3 regions of the Geodermatophilus sp. SYSU D00742 genome follow, and region 1 is predicted to be linked to each of the others. Evidence: riboswitches for the same ligand, from Rfam matches in the RefSeq annotation. Region 1 holds a riboswitch; each other region holds the start of a gene.

Region 1 (6,907 bases):
ACGTCCAGGGCGGCTCGCAGACCGTCGCCGCCGACAGCTACCCGGGCCTGGCCGGCACGGCGGCAGCCGAGCGCCGGTCGATCGCCCTCGACGGCGGCGTCCAGCCCGTCGTCACCCCGGCCGGCGGCTCACCGTCGGCGCTGACCACCTACCCGGGCCTGGGCTCGGTCACCGCGGCGCTGGGCGGGACGACGATCGAGATCCCGGGCCAGGCCGCCGCCTTCGACAGCCGGCCGCTCGACGAGGCGGTCGAGGTGGTCGGGGCGGCCACGGTCGACCTCGCCGTGGCCTCGCCGTCGGGCAGCGCGACGCTGTTCGCCAAGCTCTACGACGTCGGCCCCGACGGCGGGATGACGCTGCCGTCGGGCCTGGTCGCCCCGCTGGCCCTCACCGGTCTCTCCGCCGACCCGACCGCGCCGACCACGGTGTCGGTGACGCTGCCGGGGATCGTGCACCGGTTCGAGACCGGCCACACGATGCGCGTCGTCGTCTCCTCCACCGACCAGGCGTTCGCCCTGCCGGCGGAGTCCTCCGTCTACTCGGTGGCCCTGGGCGGCGGCGACGGTGCGGCGCTGGCCGTGCCGCAGGTCGAGGCGCAGGCCGAGGGCGTGGGTGGCACGTCGCGCTGGTGGGTGCTGCTGGGCGTGCTGGCTGCGCTCGGGCTCCTCGGCTGGGCGACCGCGGTGCTGTGGGGACGCCGGCGCCGCCGCCGCGTCTCGGCCGTGGAGCCCGACGGCGAGGACGTGCCCCTGCGGTTCACCGGCGTCACGAAGGCCTACAAGGACGGCTTCGTCGCCGTCCGCGACCTCTCCTTCGAGGTCCGGCGGGGCCAGGTGCTCGGCCTGCTCGGCCCCAACGGCGCCGGCAAGACGACGTCGCTGCGCATGCTCATGGGCCTGATCACGCCCACCGAGGGCCGGATCAGCATCTTCGGGCACGCCGCCGGGCCGGGCGCGCCGGTGCTCTCCCGGCTGGGCTCCTTCGTCGAGGGCACCGGCCTGCAGCCGCACCTCTCCGGCCGGGACAACCTCCGGCTCTACTGGGCGGCCACCGGCCGGCCGGCGGAGGACGCGCACATGGAGGAGGCGATCGAGGTCGCCGGCCTCGGCGCCGCCATCGACCGGCCCGTCCGGCGCTACAGCCAGGGCATGCGCCAGCGGGTGGCGATCGCCCAGGCGATGCTCGGCCTGCCGGACCTGCTGGTGCTCGACGAGCCGACCAACGGGCTGGACCCGCCCCAGATCCACGCCATGCGCGAGGTGCTGCGCTCCTACGCCGCCACCGGGCGCACGGTGATCGTGTCCAGCCACCTGCTCAGCGAGATCGAGCAGACCTGCAGCCACGTCGTCGTCATGGCCAAGGGGCAGAAGATCGCCCAGGGGACGGTCGAGGAGATCGTCGGCGTCGGGGGTGCGGTGCTCGTCGGCCTGGCCGACGACGCCGAGACCGACCGGGCGATCACCGTCCTCGAGGGCCTGCCCGGGGTGTCGGCGAGCCGCACCGACGAGGGGCTGGTGGCCGAGCTCGACGGCACCAGCCGCGCCCGGGCGCTGCAGGCGCTCGTGGCCGAGGGCATCGAGGTCGACCAGTTCACGCCGCGCCGTCGGCTCGAGGACGCCTTCCTGGCGCTGGTGGGGGAGTCATGACGATGCAGCGAGCCGCCGAGCCGGCCCGGGCGGCCGCCCCGGGGGAGGGGCACGTCCAGCCGACCGGGGCGGTGGCCGGCTACCGCCCGGAGCGCACCCTCCGGCTGTCGGTCGAGCTGCGGCGCCAGTTCAAGCGGCGCCGCACCATGGGCGTCTTCGCGCTGATGGTCGCGCTGCCGCTGATCCTCATCGCCGCGCTCCAGCTGGGGGCCAGCGAGGAGGCCGCGGAGAACGACCGGCTCAACCTGGTCGACGTCGCCACCTCCAGCGGGCTGAACTTCACCCTGTTCGTGCTGTTCGCGACGACGGGCTTCTTCCTGGTCGTCGTCTACGCGCTGTTCTTCGGTGACACCGTCGCCGCCGAGGCCCAGTGGGGGTCGCTGCGCTACACGCTGGCCACGCCGGTGCCCCGCATGCGGCTGCTCCGGCAGAAGTGGTACGCGGCGCTGGTGATGTCGGTCGGCGCGCTGCTCGTCCTCGTGCTCACCGGGCTCGTCGCCGGCGGCATCGCGTTCGGCTTCGAGGCCATCCAGACCCCGATCGGCGTGACGCTGCCGCAGGGGGAGGGGCTGCTGCGGCTGGCCGGCATGGTCGGCTACCTCGCCGTGCACCTGCTGGTCGTGGGCACGCTGGCGTTCTGGTTCTCCACGATCACCGACGCGCCGCTGGCCGCCGTCGGCGGTGCGGTGTTCACCATGTTCGTGTTCGCGATCCTCGACCAGGTGGAGCAGCTCGGCTCGATCCGCGACTGGTTCCCCACCGCGGAGGAGTTCGCCTGGACCGACCTGCTGCATACCCCGGTCGACTCCGGTGACCTGTTCCGCGGCGTGGTCCAGTCGCTGGTCTACGCGGCGGTGTTCACCGCGCTGGCCTTCCGCCACTTCGCCCGCCGCGACGTCACCTCCTGAGCGGAGTACCACGGCGCGGTGTCGTGCCCGAGTGGGGCCCGGAGGGCTCCGCGAAGGATGCGACGGTGGGACTCCGCGGAACAGGGGACGGCACGTGGCCGCGGTGCGGTCCGGAGGACCGCGATGTCACAGCGAGGCGCGGACGGCCTGGGCCCAGCCCTCGCCCATGGGGGCGTCGGTCACCGTCACGTTGGGGACGGCGGCCAGCAGGTCGGCCATGCCGTCCACGGTGGCCCCGTTCGCGGTGATCCAGAGCCGGCCCACCGCGGGCGCCATCTCCAGGTCGCTCACGCTGTCGCCGATGGCCACCGCGTCGGCGGGGGTGAGGCCGCGGCGCTCGAGGTCCCAGGCGATCGCCGCGCCCTTGGAGATCCCCCGCGGCATCAGGTGGTAGACCCGCGGCGGCAACGCCTCCGGCGCCAGGGTCATCCGGGACGTCGCCGGGATGGAGCCGTTGTCCTTCAGGGTCAGCCAGCCGGCGCCCATCTCGGCCAGCTCGGCGTCGACGGCCAGGGGGTCCACCCGGCCGCGCAGCAGCGCGTCGGTGCGGTGGGTGACGTGCCAGGGGGCGTGCCACTCCAGCCGGCCGGCGTGGCGGGCGAGCAGCTCCTCGACGACGCCGAGCCCGGCCATCACGTCCATGGGGGTGCGCCCGGCGTGCTCGGCGGGCAGGTCGCCGGTGAGGTGGTGCAGGTTGCGGCCGGCTTCCCAGCTGACCACCGAGCCCAGTTCGGCGATCGCGCCGTCCGCCGCGAAGATCCGCGCCGCCTCCACCACCTGCTCGAAGGTGCGCCCGCTGACCAGGACCAGGGTGACGCCGGCGCGGTGCAGGTCCAGCAGCGCCGTGGCGGGGGAGTCGGTCAGGTCGCGGGCCGCGGTGTGCCAGAACGACCCTCGCGGACCGACCATCGTGCCGTCGAGGTCGGTGTAGACGATGCGCGCGGAGGAGGAGGCGGCCACGGACACATCGTGGCCGGGCCCGTGCCGCGTGCAGCACGTGGGTACAGTCAGCGCTGTTCCACTCATCCAGAGGGGCAGAGGGACACGGCCCGACGAAGCCCCGGCAACCGCCGCCTGTGCGTCCGCGCAGCGGAAGGTGCCAATTCCGTCCCACCCGGCTCGACGGCCCGGGGTGGGGAAGATGAGGAGGTAGTCGTCGCATGACCCTGACCGCTCCCGGCTCCGTCCAGGCCGACTCGACCGCCGGCGGTCCCGTTCCGCCGAACCCCGCCCGCGGCCTGGTGTGTCGCAACTGCGGTGCCACCTTCGGCCTGATCGCCGAGCACGCCTGCGCCGAGTGCTTCGGCCCCCTCGAGGTCGACTACGACCCGGAGGTCATGCGGGCGGTCACCCGCGAGCAGATCGAGGCCGGCCCGCAGAACATCTGGCGGTACGTCGCGCTGCTGCCCGTGGGTCACGACCCCGCCTCGCGCGTGTCCCTGGACCCGGGCATGACCCCGCTGGTGCGCGCCGACCGGCTCGCCGCGGAGCTGGGCCTCACCGGCGGTCTGTGGGTCAAGGACGACTCGGCCAACCCGACGCACTCGTTCAAGGACCGCGTGGTCAGCCTCGCCGCCACCGCCGCCAAGGGCCTGGGCTACGCCAAGATCGCGGCCGCCTCCACCGGCAACCTCGCCAACTCCGTCGCCGCGCACGCCGCCCGCGTCGGCCTGCCCTCGTACGTCTTCATCCCCTCCGACCTCGAGCCGGGCAAGGTCGTGCAGTCGGCGGTCTACGGCCAGACGCTTGTCGCCGTCGAGGGCTCCTACGACGACGTCAACCGCCTGACCAGCGAGCTCGCCGAGACCGACGAGTTCGAGGACACCGCCTTCGTCAACCAGAACGTGCGGCCCTACTACGCCGAGGGCTCCAAGACGATGGGCTACGAGATCGCCGAGCAGCTGGGCTGGCGCATCCCGGCCCAGGTGGTCATCCCCATGGCGTCCGGGTCGCTGCTGACCAAGGTCGACAAGGCCTTCCGCGAGCTCACCGCCGCCGGCATCGTCGAGGCCACCGAGTGGACGATCTTCGGTGCCCAGTCCGCCGGCTGCGACCCGATCGCCACCGCCTTCGACAACGGGTGGGACGTCGTCAAGCCGGTGAAGCCGACCGGCATCGCCAAGTCCCTCAACATCGGCAACCCCGCCGACGGCCCCTACGCCCTCGACGCGATCCGCCGCACCGGTGGCTCGGTCGGGCGGGTCGGCGACGAGCAGATCGTCCAGGGCATCCGCGACCTCGCTCGCACGACCGGTGTCTTCGCCGAGACCGCCGGCGGGGTCACCGTCGCGGTGCTGCGCCAGCTGGTCGAGGACGGCCAGCTGGACCCGGCCGCGGAGACCGTCGTGCTCAACACCGGCGAGGGGCTGAAGACCCTCGATCCGCTCGAGCCGGTCGTCGGCCCGACGCACGTGGTCGAGCCCTCCCTGAGGTCGGTGCGGGCCGCGGGCCTGATCGGGTGAGCGGGTAGGGTCGAACGCGATACGGGTCGTCCGGGGGGTCCCCCGATCCGGGGTGTCGCGTGCGTGAGTTTGCTCTCACCACGGCTTTTGTGCTGTACGTTCTCCCGCGGTTCCAGTTCCACGTTCGTGTCCGGCGGGCGGAAGAGCTAGACCCGACGCCGGAACGGCTGGCGTCGTCCGCACGCACGAAACGTGGGAGCACACGTGGCACAGGGCACCGTGAAGTGGTTCAACGCCGAGAAGGGCTTCGGCTTCATCGCCGTCGACGGCGGCCAGGACGTCTTCGTCCACTACTCGGCCATCCAGATGGACGGGTACAAGAGCCTCGACGAGGGCCAGCGGGTCACCTTCGAGGTCGTCCAGGGCGAGAAGGGTCCGCAGGCCGACGGCGTCCGCGTCGCCTGAGTCACCCGGTCCGTCACCGAGGCCCGGTCCCCGTGAGGGGGCCGGGCCTCGGTGCTGTCCCGCCTCCACCGCGACCAGGGCGGCCCCACGCGGCCACGACCGACCCGCGGGCTCGGCGGGCTCCCCGGGAACGGGCGTGGACGGGGCCCCGTGCAGGTCGGGGGCGGCACGCGGCCACGGTGTCGGCCGGAGGACGACCGTGTGCTTGCACTCGGCAGGGTCGAGTGCCAGACTCGCGATTGGCACTCGACAGTGCCGAGTGCCAATCAGGTCGGATGCGGTGAGGCGCTGGTGCGCGGGCCGACGGAGTGCCCGTACCACCGGTGTCGTCCGTCGCGGGCGCCGAACCCGGCCGTGCAGCGATCCATGCATGGAGGACATCACCACATGGCCAAGATGATCGCCTTCGAGGAAGAGGCTCGCCGCGGCCTCGAGCGGGGTATGAACACCCTCGCCGACGCCGTCAAGGTGACCCTCGGCCCCAAGGGCCGCAACGTCGTCCTCGAGAAGAAGTGGGGTGCCCCCACCATCACCAACGATGGTGTGAGCATCGCCAAGGAGATCGAGCTCGAGGACCCGTGGGAGAAGATCGGCGCCGAGCTCGTCAAGGAGGTCGCGAAGAAGACCGACGACGTCGCGGGTGACGGCACCACCACCGCCACCGTGCTCGCCCAGGCGCTCGTCCGCGAGGGTCTGCGCAACGTCGCCGCCGGCGCCAACCCGATGGCCCTGAAGAAGGGCATCGAGAAGGCCGTCGAGTCGGTCACCGAGTACCTCCTCTCGACCGCCAAGGACGTCGAGACCAAGGAGCAGATCGCCGCCACCGCGTCGATCTCCGCGGCCGACCCCGCCATCGGCGAGCTCATCGCCGAGGCGATGGACAAGGTCGGCAAGGAAGGTGTCATCACCGTCGAGGAGAGCAACACCTTCGGCCTGGAGCTCGAGCTCACCGAGGGCATGCGCTTCGACAAGGGCTACATCTCGCCCTACTTCGTCACCGACGCCGAGCGCATGGAGGCCGTCCTCGACGACCCGTACGTGCTCGTCGTCAACAGCAAGATCAGCTCCGTCAAGGACCTCCTCCCGCTGCTCGAGAAGGTCATGCAGTCGGGCAAGCCGCTGGCGATCATCGCCGAGGACGTCGAGGGCGAGGCCCTGGCGACCCTGGTGGTCAACAAGATCCGCGGCACCTTCAAGTCCCTCGCGGTGAAGGCCCCCGGCTTCGGTGACCGCCGCAAGGCCATGCTGACCGACATCGCCATCCTCACCGGTGGCCAAGTCATCAGCGAGGAGGTCGGCCTCAAGCTGGAGTCCGCCGGTCTCGAGCTGCTCGGCCGCGCCCGCAAGGTCGTCGTCACCAAGGACGAGACGACGATCGTCGAGGGTGCCGGCGACAGCGACCAGATCGCCGGCCGGGTGAACCAGATCCGCGCCGAGATCGAGAAGTCGGACTCCGACTACGACCGCGAGAAGCTGCAGGAGCGCC
Region 2 (6,907 bases), on a different contig from region 1:
GTGACCTCGTCCTCGGCGCCAACGTCGCGGGCTTCCTGCAGGTGGCCGAGGCGGTGCACGCGCACGGGCTGGTCTGAGCGGATCGGCCCCGGCGCCCTCCTCGCGGAGGGGCGGGCGCCGGAGCGGCCGTCCGCCTAGAGCTCCGACCGCAGCACCCGGGCCGCCTCGGCCAGCGAGCGCATCTTGCCCTCGGCCGAGGCGCGGGGCAGGTACTTCAGGCCGCAGTCGCTGGTGAGCACCAGCTTCTCGACGTCGACGTCGTCCAGCGCGCGGCGCACGCGGTCGGCGACCACCTCGGGCGTCTCCACCTCCGGGGTCGACAGGTCCAGGACGCCGAGGGCGATGCCCTTGCCCCGCAGCGGCCGCAACTGCGCGGGGTCCAGGTGGGACTGGGCGGTCTCGACCGACACCGTGTGGACCGGGGTGTCGGCCAGCTCGGGCAGGAACGAGTAGCCCTCCGGTCGCTCGGACACCATCGCGGCGTAGCCGAAGCACAGGTGCAGGTGCACCGGCCCCGCGGCGCCCTCGACGGCCCGGGTGACCGCCTCCGCGCCGTACCGGCGCGCGACCTCGGGGCGGGCCTGCAGCCACGGCTCGTCGATCTGCACGATGTCGGCGCCGGCGGCGAAGAGGTCCGCGATCTCCTCACGGACCACCTCGGCGTAGGCCAGCGCCAGCGCGCGGTCGTCGCCGTAGTGGTCGTCCTGGGCCTGCTGGGCCATCGTGAACGGCCCCGGCAGCGTGATCTTCACGGCCCGGTCGGTGGCCGCGCGCAGGAACCGCACGTCCCGGGCCTGGATCGGCTCGCGCCGCGTGATGTCACCGACCACGCGGGGGACGGGGATCGGCCGCCCCGACCGGTTGAGCACCGTGCCCGGGTCGTCGACGTCCACGCCGTGCAGTGCGGTGGCGAAGTGGTTGGAGTAGGACTCCCGCCGCTGCTCGCCGTCGGTGAGGACGTCGAGCCCGGCGAGCTCCTGCGCGCGGACGGCGAGCAGCGTCGCGTCGTCCTGCGCCTCCTCGAGCTGGTCGGGGGCGACCCGCCACAACTCCTTGGCCCGCACCCGGGGCGGGAACTGGTGGGCCAGCTTGTCGTGGTCGATCAGCCAGCCGGGCTGCGGGAGGCTGCCGACGATCGAGGTGGGCAGCGGCGGGAGCGGTGCGGGCATGCGCTGGAGTCTGCCGTGCGTCCGGACGGTGCGCGCACGGCCCCGCTGTGCTGTGCTGACCCCCGTGGCGGAGAACTACATCGCGCAGCTGGACTTCGGCGCCCCCAAGATCGACGAGGACGCCTTCGTCGCGCCGACGGCGGTCGTCGTCGGCGCCGTGACGATGGGGCCGCGGTCGAGCATCTGGTACGGCGCGGTCGCCCGGGCCGACCACGAGGTCATCGAGATCGGCGAGGGCACCAACGTGCAGGACGGCTGCACGCTGCACTCCGACCCGGGCTCCCCGCTGGTCATCGGCCGCGGGGTCACCGTGGGGCACAACGTGGTGCTGCACGGCGCCCGGGTGGACGACGACGTGCTGGTCGGCATGGGCAGCGTGGTGATGAACGGGGCGCACATCGGGTCGGGCTCCATCGTCGCCGCGGGTGCGGTCGTCACCCAGGGCACCGAGGTCCCGCCGGGCTCCCTGGTCGGTGGCGTCCCCGCCAAGGTGCTGCGGCGGACGACCGACGACGACCTCGCGCACATCCGGGGGAACGCGGCCAGCTACACCGAGCGGCTGCCCGCGGCGCGCCGGGTCCGGCCGGTGGTCCGCCAGCCGCTGCCACCCGCGGGGCAGGTGCCCGGCGACGACATGGGGTGAGCGAGCCCGACGACGCGTCAGGTCCCGAGCAGCTCCCGGACCAGTGCGCCGACGGCGTCGATCTCGATGAGGAACCCGTCGTGCCCGTACGGCGACGGGACGACCCGTAGGGGAACGCGTAGACCGTCGGCCACCTGCTGCTGCAGGGCGAGCGGGTAGAGCCGGTCGGAGTCGATCCCGGCGACGACCGCCCGCGCCGTCACCCGGGACAGCGCCGCGTCCACCCCACCGCGGCCGCGGCCGACGTCCCACCAGTTCATGCTCTCGGTGAGGGCCACGTAGCTGCCGGCGTCGAACCGGCCGACCAGCTTGTCCGCGTGGTGGTCGAGGTAGGAGGCGACGGCGTAGCGGCCGTCGGCCTGGACGACGGTGCCGAAGCGCTCGCCGAGCTCCAGCGCGCTGCGGTAGGTCAGGTGCGCGATCCGCCGGGCGACGCCGAGGCCGGCGACCGGGCCCGGTCCGGGCAGGTAGTCGCCGCCGGCCCAGGCGGGGTCGGCGCGGACCGCGGCCTGCTGGGTCGTCTGGGTGCCGACCTGGTCGGCGGTCGCGGCCGCCCCGGAGGCCAGGAACAGCAGCGCCGCCACCCGCTCGGGGAAGGCGACCGCCCACTCCAGCACCCGCATGCCGCCCATCGAGCCGCCGAGCACCGCCGCCCACCGGCCGATGCCCAGCGCGTCGGCGAGCGCCGCCTCCACCCGGACCTGGTCGTGCACGGTGACCGCTGGGAAACGGGAGCCGTACGGAACGCCGTCCGGAGCTGCCGAGGACGGCCCCGTCGTCCCCTGGCAGCCGCCGAGGACGTTGGCGCACACGACGAACAGCCGGTCGGTGTCCAGCGGGGCGCCGGGGCCGACCAGCCCCTCCCACCAGCCCGGCGTGGGGTGCCCCGGCCCGGCCGGCCCGGCGACGTGGCTGTCGCCGGTGAGCGCGTGCTCTACGAGGACGGCGTTGCCGCCGTCCGGGGCGAGGACGCCCCAGGTCTCGTAGGCGACCCGGACGGCGGGCAGCGAGCCGCCGCGCTCCAGGTCGAACGGCCCGGGCAGGTCGAGGAAGCGGCGGTCGCCCGCCGGGTCGCCCTCGCGCCAACCGCCGGGCCGCGGCGGAGCCCAGGGGGCAGCGACCTGCCCGACCCGGACCCCGCCGCCCACCATCAGGATGCCCCTGTCACTCAGCCGACTTCGCGGCGCGGAAGCCCGCCTCGAGGTCGGCCAGGATGTCGTCGATGCCCTCCAGCCCGACGGCCAGCCGCACCAGGCCCGGGGTGACGCCGGTGGTCAGCTGCTCCTCGGCGGTCAGCTGGGAGTGCGTCGTCGACGCCGGGTGGATGACCAGGCTGCGGACGTCCCCGATGTTGGCCACGTGGCTGTGCAGCTCCAGGGCGTCGACGAACCGCTTGCCGGCCTCGACGCCGCCGTGCAGCTCGAAGGTGAGGACGGCGCCGGCGCCGCGGGGCGCGTACTTCTGCTGCGCCGCGTGCCACGGGGAGGACGCCAGGCCCGGGTAGTTGACCCGGTCGACCGCGTCGTGGGCCTCGAGGAACTCCGCGACCCGCTGGGCGTTGGCCACGTGCCGCTCCATGCGCAGCGACAGCGTCTCGATGCCCTGGACGACGAGGAAGGCGTTGAACGGCGAGATCGCCGGGCCGAGGTCGCGCAGCAGCTGCACGCGGGCCTTGAGCGCGTACGCCGGCGCACCGAGGTCGGCGTAGACCACACCGTGGTAGGTCGGGTCGGGCTCGGTGAAGCCGGGGAACTTGCCACCGGTCCAGCTGAAGTTGCCCGAGTCGACGATGAGGCCGGCGATCGCGGTGCCGTGCCCGCCGAGGTACTTCGTCGCCGAGTGCACGACGACGTCGGCGCCGAACTCGATCGGCCGGATGAGGTACGGCGTGGCGATCGTGTTGTCGACGATCAGCGGGACGCCGTTGCGGTGCGCCACCTCCGACACCGCGCTGATGTCGAGGACGTCGCCCTTGGGGTTGCCGATGCTCTCGGCGTAGAAGGCCTTGGTGTTCTCCTGCACCAGCGACTGCCAGTTCTGCGGGTCGTCGGGGTCCTCGACGAAGGAGACGCTGACGCCCAGCTTGGGCAGGGAGTGGTGCAGCAGGTTGTAGGTGCCGCCGTAGAGCGAGGCCGAGGCGACGACGTGGCTGCCCGCCTCGGCGATGTTGAGGATCGCGAGGGTCTCCGCCGCCTGGCCGCTGGACACGGCGAGCGCCGCGACGCCGCCCTCCAGCGAGGCCACGCGCTGCTCGAGCGCGTCCTGCGTCGGGTTCATGATCCGCGTGTAGATGTTGCCCATCTCGGCCAGCGCGAACAGGTCGGCGGCGTGCTGGGCGTCACGGAACTGGTAGCTCGTCGTGGCGTAGATCGGCAGCGCGCGGGCCCCGGTCGTGGGGTCGGGGCTGGTGCCGGCGTGGATCTGCCGGGTCTCGAAGCTCCAGCTCTGCGGGTCGGTCATGCGCCGGTCTCCTCTCGTCGGGAGACCCCGCGGCGCACGGGGACCTCCGTCCTTGCCGGGCGGCGGGCGCCGACCGGCCGGCTCTTCCCCTGGAGCACCTCGGACGGAGTCGAGGTTGCCGGGCAGCCAGCCAGGTGCTTCGCACTGCCTCTCGTGAGCCAGCCGCGATCTTAGGCAGCCGGCCGTCGCACGGGGAAGCCCGCCCCCGGGGGGACGCCCGTGGCGGTGCGGGAGGCTGCCCGGGTGCGTGCACTGGTGTTCGAGCAGTTCGGTGGCCCGTTGAGCGTGCGGGAGGTGCCCACGCCCGATCCCGCGCCCGGCGGCGTCGTCGTCCGGGTCGGCGCGAGCGGCATCTGCCGCAGCGACTGGCACGCCTGGCAGGGTCACGACCCGGACGTCGTCCTGCCGCACGTGCCCGGCCACGAGCTGGCCGGCACGGTGGCCGCCGTCGGAGCCGGCGTGCGCCGGTGGCGGGCCGGCGACCGGGTGACCGTCCCCTTCGTCAACGCCTGCGGCCGGTGCGCGCAGTGCGCCGCCGGGGACCACCAGGTCTGCCCGCACCAGACGCAGCCCGGCTTCACCCACTGGGGCTCACTCGCGGAGTTCGTCGCCCTCGACGCCGCCGACGTCAACCTCGTCGCCCTGCCCGACGGCCTCGACGAGGGGACCGCGGCGGCGCTGGGCTGCCGGTACGCCACGGCCTTCCGGGCGGTCGTCCAGGTGGGCGGCGTCCGGGCCGGCGAGTGGGTCGCCGTGCACGGTTGCGGCGGTGTCGGGCTCTCGGCGGTGCAGGTGGCCGTGGCGGCGGGTGCGCGGGTGGTCGCGGTCGACGTCTCCCCGGCGGCGCTGGACCTCGCCGGCGACCTCGGCGCCGAGTACGTCGTCGAGGGGGGCGCGGACGTGCCGGCGGCCGTGGTGGAGCTGACCGCAGGAGGGGCGCACGTCTCGCTGGACGCGCTCGGGGCGGCGGTCACCTGCGAGGACTCCGTGCGGTGCCTGCGCCCGCGCGGCCGGCACGTGCAGGTCGGGCTGCTGCCGCCGGCGCAGGGCCGGCCGTCGGTGCCGATGGAGCTGGTCATCGCGCGCGAACTGCAGGTGCTGGGCAGCCACGGCATGGCCGCGCACGCCTACCCCGAGCTGATCGGCCTCATCGCGGCCGGGCGGCTGGCCCCGCAGCGTCTGGTCACCCGCCACCTGCCCCTGGACGACGCCGCCGCGGCGCTGGCCGCGGTCGGCTCGGCGCCCGGCATCGCCGTCGTCACCTCCTGGTGAGGGCGGGGACGGCCGCCGCCCCCGGGTGCCGGTTCCTCAGAGGACCTTGGAGAGGAACGCCTGGGTGCGGGGGTGCTGGGCGTCGGTGAGCACGTCGCGGGGGTTGCCGGACTCCACCACGACGCCGTCGTCCATGAACACCAGGGAGTCGCCCACCTCGCGGGCGAAGCCGATCTCGTGGGTGACGACGACCATCGTCATGCCGGAGTCGGCCAGCCCCCGCATCACGTCCAGGACCTCCCCGACCAGCTCGGGGTCGAGGGCGGAGGTCGGCTCGTCGAAGAGCATGAGGCTGGGCTCCATCGCCAGGGCCCGGGCGATCGCGACGCGTTGCTGCTGGCCGCCGGAGAGCTGGTTCGGGTAGTTGTCCACCCGGTCCCCGAGCCCCACCCGCTCCAGCAGCTCCACCGCCCGGGCCCGGGCCTCCTCCTTGCGGACGCCCTTCACCTGCACCGGCGCCTCCATGACGTTCTGCAGCGCGGTCATGTGGGGGAACAGGTTGAACCGCTGGAACACCATGCCGATCTCGCGCCGCTGCGCGGCCACCTGCCGGTCGTGGAGCTCGTGCAGCTTGCCGCCGTGCTCGCGGTAGCCGACGAGGTGGCCGTTCACCCACAGCCGGCCGGAGTCGATCTTCTCCAGGTGGTTGACGCAGCGCAGGAAGGTCGACTTCCCCGACCCGGACGGGCCGATCACGCACACCACCTCGCCGGGCGCGACCTCCAGGTCGATGCCCTTGAGCACCTCCACGTGGCCGAAGGACTTGCGCACACCCTCGGCCCGCACCATGGGCTGCGCCGCGACGCTCACTTCGTGCCCCCGATCCCCCGCGCCCTGCGCGCGGCCCGCTGTGCCCGTGTCTCCCGCGTGCCGAACCCGCGGCTGAACCGCCGCTCCAGGAAGTGCTGGCCGATCATCAGCAGGCTGGCCAGCGCCACGTACCAGAGGATCGAGGCCACGGCCATCGGGATGATCTGGAAGGTGCGGCTGCCGATGGCCCGCAGCTGGAAGTTGAGCTCCGTGGTCACCGGGACGGCGATCAGCAGCGAGGTGTCCTTGAGCATCGCGATCGTCTCGTTGCCCGTGGGCGGGATGATGACCCGCATCGCCTGGGGCAGGACGATCCGGCGCATGGTCTTGCCCCGGCTCATGCCCAGGGCGTGGGCGGCCTCCGCCTGGCCGGGGTCCACCGACTGGATGCCGGCCCGCACGATCTCGGCCATGTAGGCCGCCTCGGACAGCGCCAGACCCAGCAGCCCCGCGAAGAAGCCGGTGAAGATCTGGTTGCCGTTCAAGCCGAACAGGCGCAGGTCCGCGTCGAACCCGAACAGGTCCATGAGCTGGCGGTCGAACGGGAAACCGA
Region 3 (6,907 bases), on a different contig from region 1:
CACGGCGCCCGGCCCGTCGCCGGCACGGGGGCGCACCGGGTTCCTCGCCGGCGCCGGCCGGAGGACGCTGGGCCCCGTCCCGGTACGGGGCGCCGGCCGACGGGTGGCGGCGCCGGGATCCCGGACTCGTCCCGGTCGGGGCTCGCCGGAGCCGCCGGCCGACCGCCAGGAGGACCCCATGCGCCGTACCGTCGCCACCTCGTTCGTCGTCCCGTGCGTGCTCCCGGTGCTGCTCGGGGGGTGCGCCGCCGCGGACCGGGCGGCGGCCGTCCCGGCCGGTGGTGGGGCGGCGAGCGGGGCCGAGGCGTCCGGCGGGGGCGGCGACGAGCTCACCGCCCGCCTGGTCGACCCCGAGGGCACGGAGGTCGGGACGGCGACCTTCACCGACGCCGACGGCGGCCTCAGGGTGTCGGTCCAGGTCGAGGGACTCCCGCCGGGCTTCCACGGGTTCCACGTCCACGCGATCGGCCGGTGCGAGCCGGACAGCCCCAGCCCCACCGACCCCACCACGAGAGGGGACTTCCTCTCGGCCGGAGGCCATCTCGGCGCCGGGACGGCCGACCACGGTGAGCACGCCGGCGACCTCCCGGTGCTGTACGTCGACCGGTCGGGCGCGGGTTCCCTCACGACCGTCACCGACACGCTGACCGGCGACGACCTCACCGACGACGACGGCAGCGCGGTCATGGTCCACGCTGGGCGGGACAACTACGCCAACGTCCCCGAGCGGTACGCCCCCGGCGGCCCCGACGAGATGACGCGCGCCACCGGGGACGCCGGCGGCCGCATCGCCTGCGGACCGGTGGAGGGCTGACCGCCGGTGCGGCCCGGCGCCGCGGTCGCGGGCCCGCGGCGCGGCGGCGGAGGATCGTCGGGTGGGCCACTACGTCGCGCTGGGCGACTCGATCTCGATCGACGACTACTCCGGCGGTCCGGGCACCGGCGGGGCGAGCCTGCTCTTCGCCAACCGGGACGACGACTTCCCGGAGTGGCGGGGCCGCGACCTCGTGTCCGCCGACGGTGACGCGACCTTCCACCTGCTGGCCACGGACGGCGCCACCACGCGGACGCTCCTGGACGTCCAGCTGCCCCGGCTGGCCGGTCTCCGGGTCCGCCCCACCCTGGTCACCGTGACCATCGGGGGCAACGACCTGCTGGGGGCGTACGGGGACACGCGCGCGGCGCGCGGCGTGGTCGCCCGGGTGCAGGCCGCGGTGTCCCGGGCGTTGACCACGATCACCGGCGCCCTGGACCCGGCCGGCCGGGTCGTCGTCGGCACCGTCTACGACCCCAGCGACGGCACGGGCGACGCCGTCCGGCTGGGGCTGCCGCCCTGGCCGGACGCCGTCGAGCTGGTCCACGAGCTCAACGACACCCTGCGCGGGGTCGCGGCCCGGCACGGCGCCGCGGTGGCCGACATCGCCGGTTCCTTCCACGGTCACGGGCTGCTCGCCGGGAACCCGGCGCGGCGCGAGCCCCGACCGGCCGAGCGGAGCCTGTGGTTCTGCAACCTGATCGAGCCCAACGCGTGGGGGGCCGGAGGGGTGCGGGAGGCGTTCTGGGCGGCGATCCAGCCCGGGGCGTCCGGGACCACGTGAGCCCGCCCGCCGGCGGCGCGCGCCCGGCCCTGTCCGCGGCCCGCTCCCGGGACTAGCGTTCTGCCACTGCTCCCGGCGCCGCCACCGGTCCCGAGAAGCGGGGGCCGACGGGTGGCGGGCAGCGGGACCGCGGAGGCAGTCCATGACCAGGACCGGCACCGCACGACGTCAGGGTGTCGCGGTCGCCGCGCTGCTGGTGCTCGCGGCGACACCGACCGCGGCGGCCGCGCACGCTGCGGCCCAGCCACCCGGTGACCCGGCGGTCGTGCTGAACTGGAACGCCATCGCCTGGCGCACCATCGGCGTCGAGGGCGAGAAGCCACCACCGGTGGCCCAGCTCTACCTCGGCATGGTGTCGACGGCCGTGTACGACGCCGTCGTCACCGCCGAGGACGACGGGGGCGCGTCGGACGTGGCCGCGGCGACCGCGGCCCACGACGTGCTCGTCCACTGGTTCCCGGCGTCGCGGGCCGCCCTGGACGCGGACTACGACGCCTGGCTGGCCGGCGTCCCGGACGGCGAGGCGCGGCGGACCGGCCAGCAGGTGGGGGCGGCCGCCGCGGCCGCCCTCGTCGCGGCCCGCGCCGACGACGGGCGGGACGCCCCGATCACCCTCCCCAGACCCGAGGAGCCCCCGCCCGGGATGTGGGTGCCCACCGGCAACGGGGAGATGACGGCTCCGTGGCTGGGTTTCACCGAGCCGCTCGTCATCGACTCGCCGCAGCAGTTCGCCTCGGACGGGCCCGACCCGCTGGAGAGCGAGGAGTACGCCGCCGACCTCGCCGAGGTGGCCGCGATGGGCTCCGCGACCAGCACGAGCCGCTCCGCCGAGCAGACCGACCTCGCCCTGTTCTGGAGCGACAACCCGGTGCGGCAGTACCAGGACGCCATGCGGGAGCGGGCGGTCCGCCAGCGGATGGACATCGTGGACACGGTGCGCATGTTCGCCGTCGCCAACAGCGCCGGGGCCGACGCGCTGATCACCTGCTGGCGGGTCAAGTACGAGATCCCCTTCTGGCGCCCGGTCACCGCGATCGCACAGGCCGACCGGGACGGCAACCCCGCCACCACACCGGACCCGGGGTGGACCTCGCTGCGGGCGGCGCCGCCGTACCCGGAGAGCCCCAGCGGCCACGGCTGCGTCAGCTCCGCCGTCGCGGAGAGCCTCGAGGAGCTGTTCGGCCGCGGCCGGGTGGACATGGTGATCCGCAGCAACGTCACGAACACCACCCGGACCTACGACGACGAGGAGGCCTGGCTGGACGAGGTCACCCAGGCACGGATCTGGCTCGGCATCCACTTCCGCGACGCGATGGACGACGCCCGGCAGATCGGCCGCGCGGTCGCCGACGAGGTCGTCGACCGCGGGTCCGGGCCGACCGGCCGGTGAGCCGGAGAACCGCCCCGGAGGTCACCCCGCACGCCTGCCGCCCGCCCCGCGGCCTGCGCGTGCGGGGCGCCCGGCCCGGGCACGGCAGGACCTGACGACGCGGTGAGCAGTGGTTCGACACCTCTGCTCTATTGATCCTCGATAGATAGCCCGCGAGACTCGATATGTGACGAGTTCCCGCGGGCGAGCCGGCTGCCGACTGGACGATGTGCTCGCGGGGGTCGCGACGTGACCGGCACGGGGACGGTCGACGTCCTGGTCGTGGGCGCCGGGCTGGCGGGGCTGCACACCGCCACCCTCCTCGCGCAGCGCGGCCACGACGTGCTGCTGGCCGAGCGGCGGCCCACGCTCACCGGCGCCATCCGCACCACGGGGATCTTCGTCCGGAAGACGCTCGACGACTTCCCGCTGCCCCCGGAGCACCTGGGACCCCCGATCCGGCGGGTGGTGCTCTACCCCCCGGGGCTGCGTCGTCCGGTGACCCTGGTCAGTGCGCGCGACGAGTACCGGGTGGGGGACATGGCGCCGCTGTACGCGGCGACCGCCAGGGCCGCGGCCGACGCCGGCGTGCGGATCGCGCTGGGGACCCGCTACGCCGGGGGGCGGGCCGGCCGGTACCTGCTGGTCGGGCGCAACGGACCGGCGCGGGTGCGGGCGCGGCTCGTCGTCGGCGCCGACGGGGCCCGCTCCCGGGTGGCCCGAGACCTCGGCCTGGACCGCAACCGCCACCTGCTGGTCGGAGCCGAGGAGGTGTTCGCGGTGCCCCGGGACGGGCAGCCGCCGGCGTTCCACTGCGTCCTCGACCCCTCGCTCGCGCCCGGCTACCTGGCGTGGGTGGTCAACGACGGACGGCACGCCCACGTCGGCGTGGCCGGCTACGCCGACCGTTTCCCGGACGGCATGCGCCGGGCCCTGGAGCGGTTCGGCGCCTCGGCGCCCGGGCTGTCCGGCGTCCTCCGGCCCGACGTGGTCGAGCGGCGCGGTGGCCCGATCCCCGTCGGTGGCCTGCTGCGGCGGATCGGCTGCGCGGACGGGTTGCTCGTGGGTGACGCGGCCGGGGCGGTCTCCCCGCTCACCGCCGGTGGCCTCGACCCCTGCCTGCGCCTGTCGGAGCGTGCCGCCGAGGTCCTCGACGACGCCCTGCGCGCCGGGCGGCCGGACCCGCTGGCCACCTACGACGGTGCCGCCCTCCGGGCCGCCTTCCGGGGGAGGCTGCTGCTGCGCCGGGGGCTGGCCCAGGTGCGCACGCCCGCCGTCGCGACGGCGCTGTTCCCGCTGCTGCGCACGCCCCTCGGGCGGGCCGCGGCCCGCCGGGTCCTCTTCGGCGACCGGTCCTTCCCCTCCACCTGACCGGAACGGCCGGCGGAGCCCGCGCCGGGGGCCGCAGGCTTCGCGCGGTCACCCGCCCTGCCCGCTGCGTAGACTCGGCCGGCAACACCATCCGGAGCGGCTGAGAGACCTGGCTCGGTGACGTCGCAGCAACCCCCCGCCTCGGCGGACGAGGGTGCTACTGCCAGGACCGATGGAGGACGCGATGACTGACGCAGGCCGCACGTGGGCTCGCCGGCACGTCGACCTGTGCCGGACGGCCACGGCCCTGTGTCCGTCGCTGCACTCGCCCGGCGCGTCCGGGTAGCTCCCCTCCACCCCGGACAGGAGCGGCCGCCGGGGCCCGTGGCCGCGATCCGCGTCGCCGGTGCCGTCTGGTGACGCCCGATCGTGGGCACACACCTGCCGGGGTCGGCTCACCGACCGCGCTGCGCCGCGCCCGTGGCCGCGTCGCGCTCCTGCGCCGCCCCACCGCCCCACCGCCCGGACCCGCCCCCGCCTGCTCACACGAGGACAGCACTCCGTGATCGAACTGCACGACGTCCGCAAGGTCTTCCCTGCCCGGAGACGCGCCGGGGAGGTGGTCGCCGTCGACGGGGTCACCCTGCGGGTGGCGGCCGGGGAGTTCGCCGGGGTGGTAGGTCCCAGCGGGTCGGGCAAGAGCACGCTGGTACGTCTGGTCAACCTGCTGGAGCGGCCGACGTCGGGGTCGGTGACCGTGGACGGGCGGGTGCTCACCGAGCTGCCCGACGACCAGGTCCGCGCGGCCCGCCGGTCCATCGGGATGGTGTTCCAGCACTTCGAGCTGCTGGACTCGCGGACGGCCGCGGGCAACGTCGAGCACCCGCTCGAGCTCGCCGGGGTCGGCCGGGCCGAGCGCCGCCGCCGGGCCCTCGAGCTGCTCGACCTCGTCGGGCTGGGGGAGCGCGCCGGGGCCCACCCCGGGCAGCTGTCCGGCGGGCAGAAGCAGCGGGTGGCCATCGCCCGCGCGCTGGCCGCCCGCCCCACGGTGCTGCTCTGCGACGAGGCCACCTCCGCCCTGGACCAGGCCAGCACGACCAGCGTGCTCGAGCTCCTGCGCCGGGTGCGGGCGGAGCTGGGTCTCACCGTCCTGCTCATCACGCACGAGATGTCGGTGGTCAAGGCGGTGTGCGACAGCGCGGTGCTGCTCGACCGCGGCCGCGTCGTCGACGGCGGCCGGCTGTCGGAGGTCCTGACCCGGGAGCACTCGCCGCTGGCCGACGCCCTGCTGCCGGCCCCGGTCGCCGACGCCGGCGCCGGCCACGGCGGAGCGCTGCTCCGGGTGACGGTCACCGACCGCACCCCCGAGACCGTCGTCCTGCAGACGCTGGTCGGCGCCCTGGGGCTGGCCGTGGAGATCGCCGGCGGCTCGGTGGAGACGGTCGCCGGCGGGCGCTACGGCCGGCTGCTGCTGCGCGTCACCGGGGACCTGGACCGGCTGGAGGGCGCGGTCCGCGGGCTGCGCGACGACGGCGTCCTCGTCGAGCGTGTGCCGGCGGGAACCGAGCCGGCTCCGGCCGCGGAGGGAGCCCGATGAGCGACTGGAGCCGCGTCTACCCGCAGCTGGTCGAGGCCACCTGGGAGACCCTCTACATGGTGGGCGTCGCGGCGGTGGTCACCGTGCTGCTCGGCGTTCCGCTGGGGGTGCTGCTCACGGTCACCGCACCCGGCGGGCTCGCCCCGCGGCCGCTGCTCAACCGTGCCCTCGGACTGGTGGTCAACCTGGGGCGCGCGCTGCCGTTCATCATCCTGCTGGTGCTGGTCGCCCCGGTGACCCGCGGCATCGTCGGGACGACCATCGGCTCGACCGCGGCCATCGTGCCGCTGACCATCGGCGCCGTCCCCTTCCTCGCCCGCCTGGTGGAGACCAGCCTCCGGGAGGTCGCCCCCGGGAAGGTCGAGGCCGCGATGGCCATGGGCGCCCGCCGCCGGGACGTCGTCTCGACCGTGCTGCTGCCCGAGGCGCGACCCTCGCTGATCGCCGGGACCACCGTGACCGTGGTGGCCCTGGTCAGCTACTCGGCGATGGCCGGGGCCGTCGGCGGCGGCGGGCTCGGGGACTTCGCGATCCGCTTCGGCTACCAGCAGTTCCGCACCGACATCACCCTGCTCACCGTCGTCCTGCTGCTCGTCCTCGTGCAGGCCCTGCAGTGGGCCGGGGACCGCTGGGCGCGCCGCCTGGCCCACGTCTGACTCATCCCGCTGGTGGCCGTCCGGCCACCGTTCGCCCCGCACCACCCCGAAGGAGAACCCCTCCCATGCGCTCCCGCCTCGCCGTCCTGCTCGCCGCCTCCTCGGCGGCGGTCGCCCTCGCCGCGTGCGGCGGCGGCGGCGACCCCCAGCTGTCCGCGGCCGACGAGCCGCTGCGGGTCGGCGCCTCCCCGGTCCCGCACGCCGAGATCCTGCGCTACATCGACGACGAGCTCGCCGCCGACGCCGGGCTCGACCTCGAGATCGTCGAGTTCACCGACTACGTGCAGCCCAACGTCGCCCTGGACGACGGCTCGCTGGACGCCAACTACTTCCAGACCGTGCCGTACCTGGAGGAACAGGAGGCCAGCGCGGGCTA

What was found. Region 1 has a riboswitch for S-adenosylmethionine ahead of thrC (threonine synthase). Riboswitches for the same ligand answer to the same signal wherever they lie in the genome.
Region 2: another riboswitch for S-adenosylmethionine. It lies ahead of ACI78V_RS04020 (bifunctional o-acetylhomoserine/o-acetylserine sulfhydrylase); the one in region 1 lies ahead of thrC (threonine synthase).
Region 3: another riboswitch for S-adenosylmethionine. It lies ahead of ACI78V_RS14185 (putative leader peptide); the one in region 1 lies ahead of thrC (threonine synthase).

The regions. Positions count from the first base shown of each region.
Region 1 is NZ_JBJGYJ010000009.1:140,196-147,102, reverse strand. Features, by position in the region: gene ACI78V_RS09030 (alpha/beta fold hydrolase) at 1-1,646, shown strand, start outside; gene ACI78V_RS09025 (ABC transporter permease) at 1,643-2,554, shown strand; gene ACI78V_RS09020 (HAD family hydrolase) at 2,681-3,514, opposite strand; SAM riboswitch class I at 3,574-3,702, shown strand; gene thrC (threonine synthase) at 3,715-5,016, shown strand; gene ACI78V_RS09010 (cold-shock protein) at 5,221-5,421, shown strand; gene groL (chaperonin GroEL) at 5,809-6,907, shown strand, end outside.
Region 2 is NZ_JBJGYJ010000004.1:48,935-55,841, forward strand. Features, by position in the region: gene gdhA (NADP-specific glutamate dehydrogenase) at 1-77, shown strand, start outside; gene ACI78V_RS04005 (uroporphyrinogen decarboxylase family protein) at 135-1,169, opposite strand; gene ACI78V_RS04010 (gamma carbonic anhydrase family protein) at 1,234-1,812, shown strand; gene metX (homoserine O-acetyltransferase MetX) at 1,830-2,963, opposite strand; gene ACI78V_RS04020 (bifunctional o-acetylhomoserine/o-acetylserine sulfhydrylase) at 2,977-4,272, opposite strand; SAM riboswitch class IV at 4,316-4,431, opposite strand; gene ACI78V_RS04025 (zinc-binding dehydrogenase) at 4,516-5,544, shown strand; gene ACI78V_RS04030 (amino acid ABC transporter ATP-binding protein) at 5,581-6,354, opposite strand; gene ACI78V_RS04035 (amino acid ABC transporter permease) at 6,351-6,907, opposite strand, start outside.
Region 3 is NZ_JBJGYJ010000019.1:11,748-18,654, reverse strand. Features, by position in the region: gene ACI78V_RS14205 (superoxide dismutase family protein) at 179-814, shown strand; gene ACI78V_RS14200 (SGNH/GDSL hydrolase family protein) at 876-1,598, shown strand; gene ACI78V_RS14195 (vanadium-dependent haloperoxidase) at 1,741-2,988, shown strand; gene ACI78V_RS14190 (NAD(P)/FAD-dependent oxidoreductase) at 3,217-4,338, shown strand; SAM riboswitch class I at 4,423-4,517, shown strand; gene ACI78V_RS14185 (putative leader peptide) at 4,511-4,624, shown strand; gene ACI78V_RS14180 (methionine ABC transporter ATP-binding protein) at 4,841-5,875, shown strand; gene ACI78V_RS14175 (methionine ABC transporter permease) at 5,872-6,531, shown strand; gene ACI78V_RS14170 (MetQ/NlpA family ABC transporter substrate-binding protein) at 6,597-6,907, shown strand, end outside.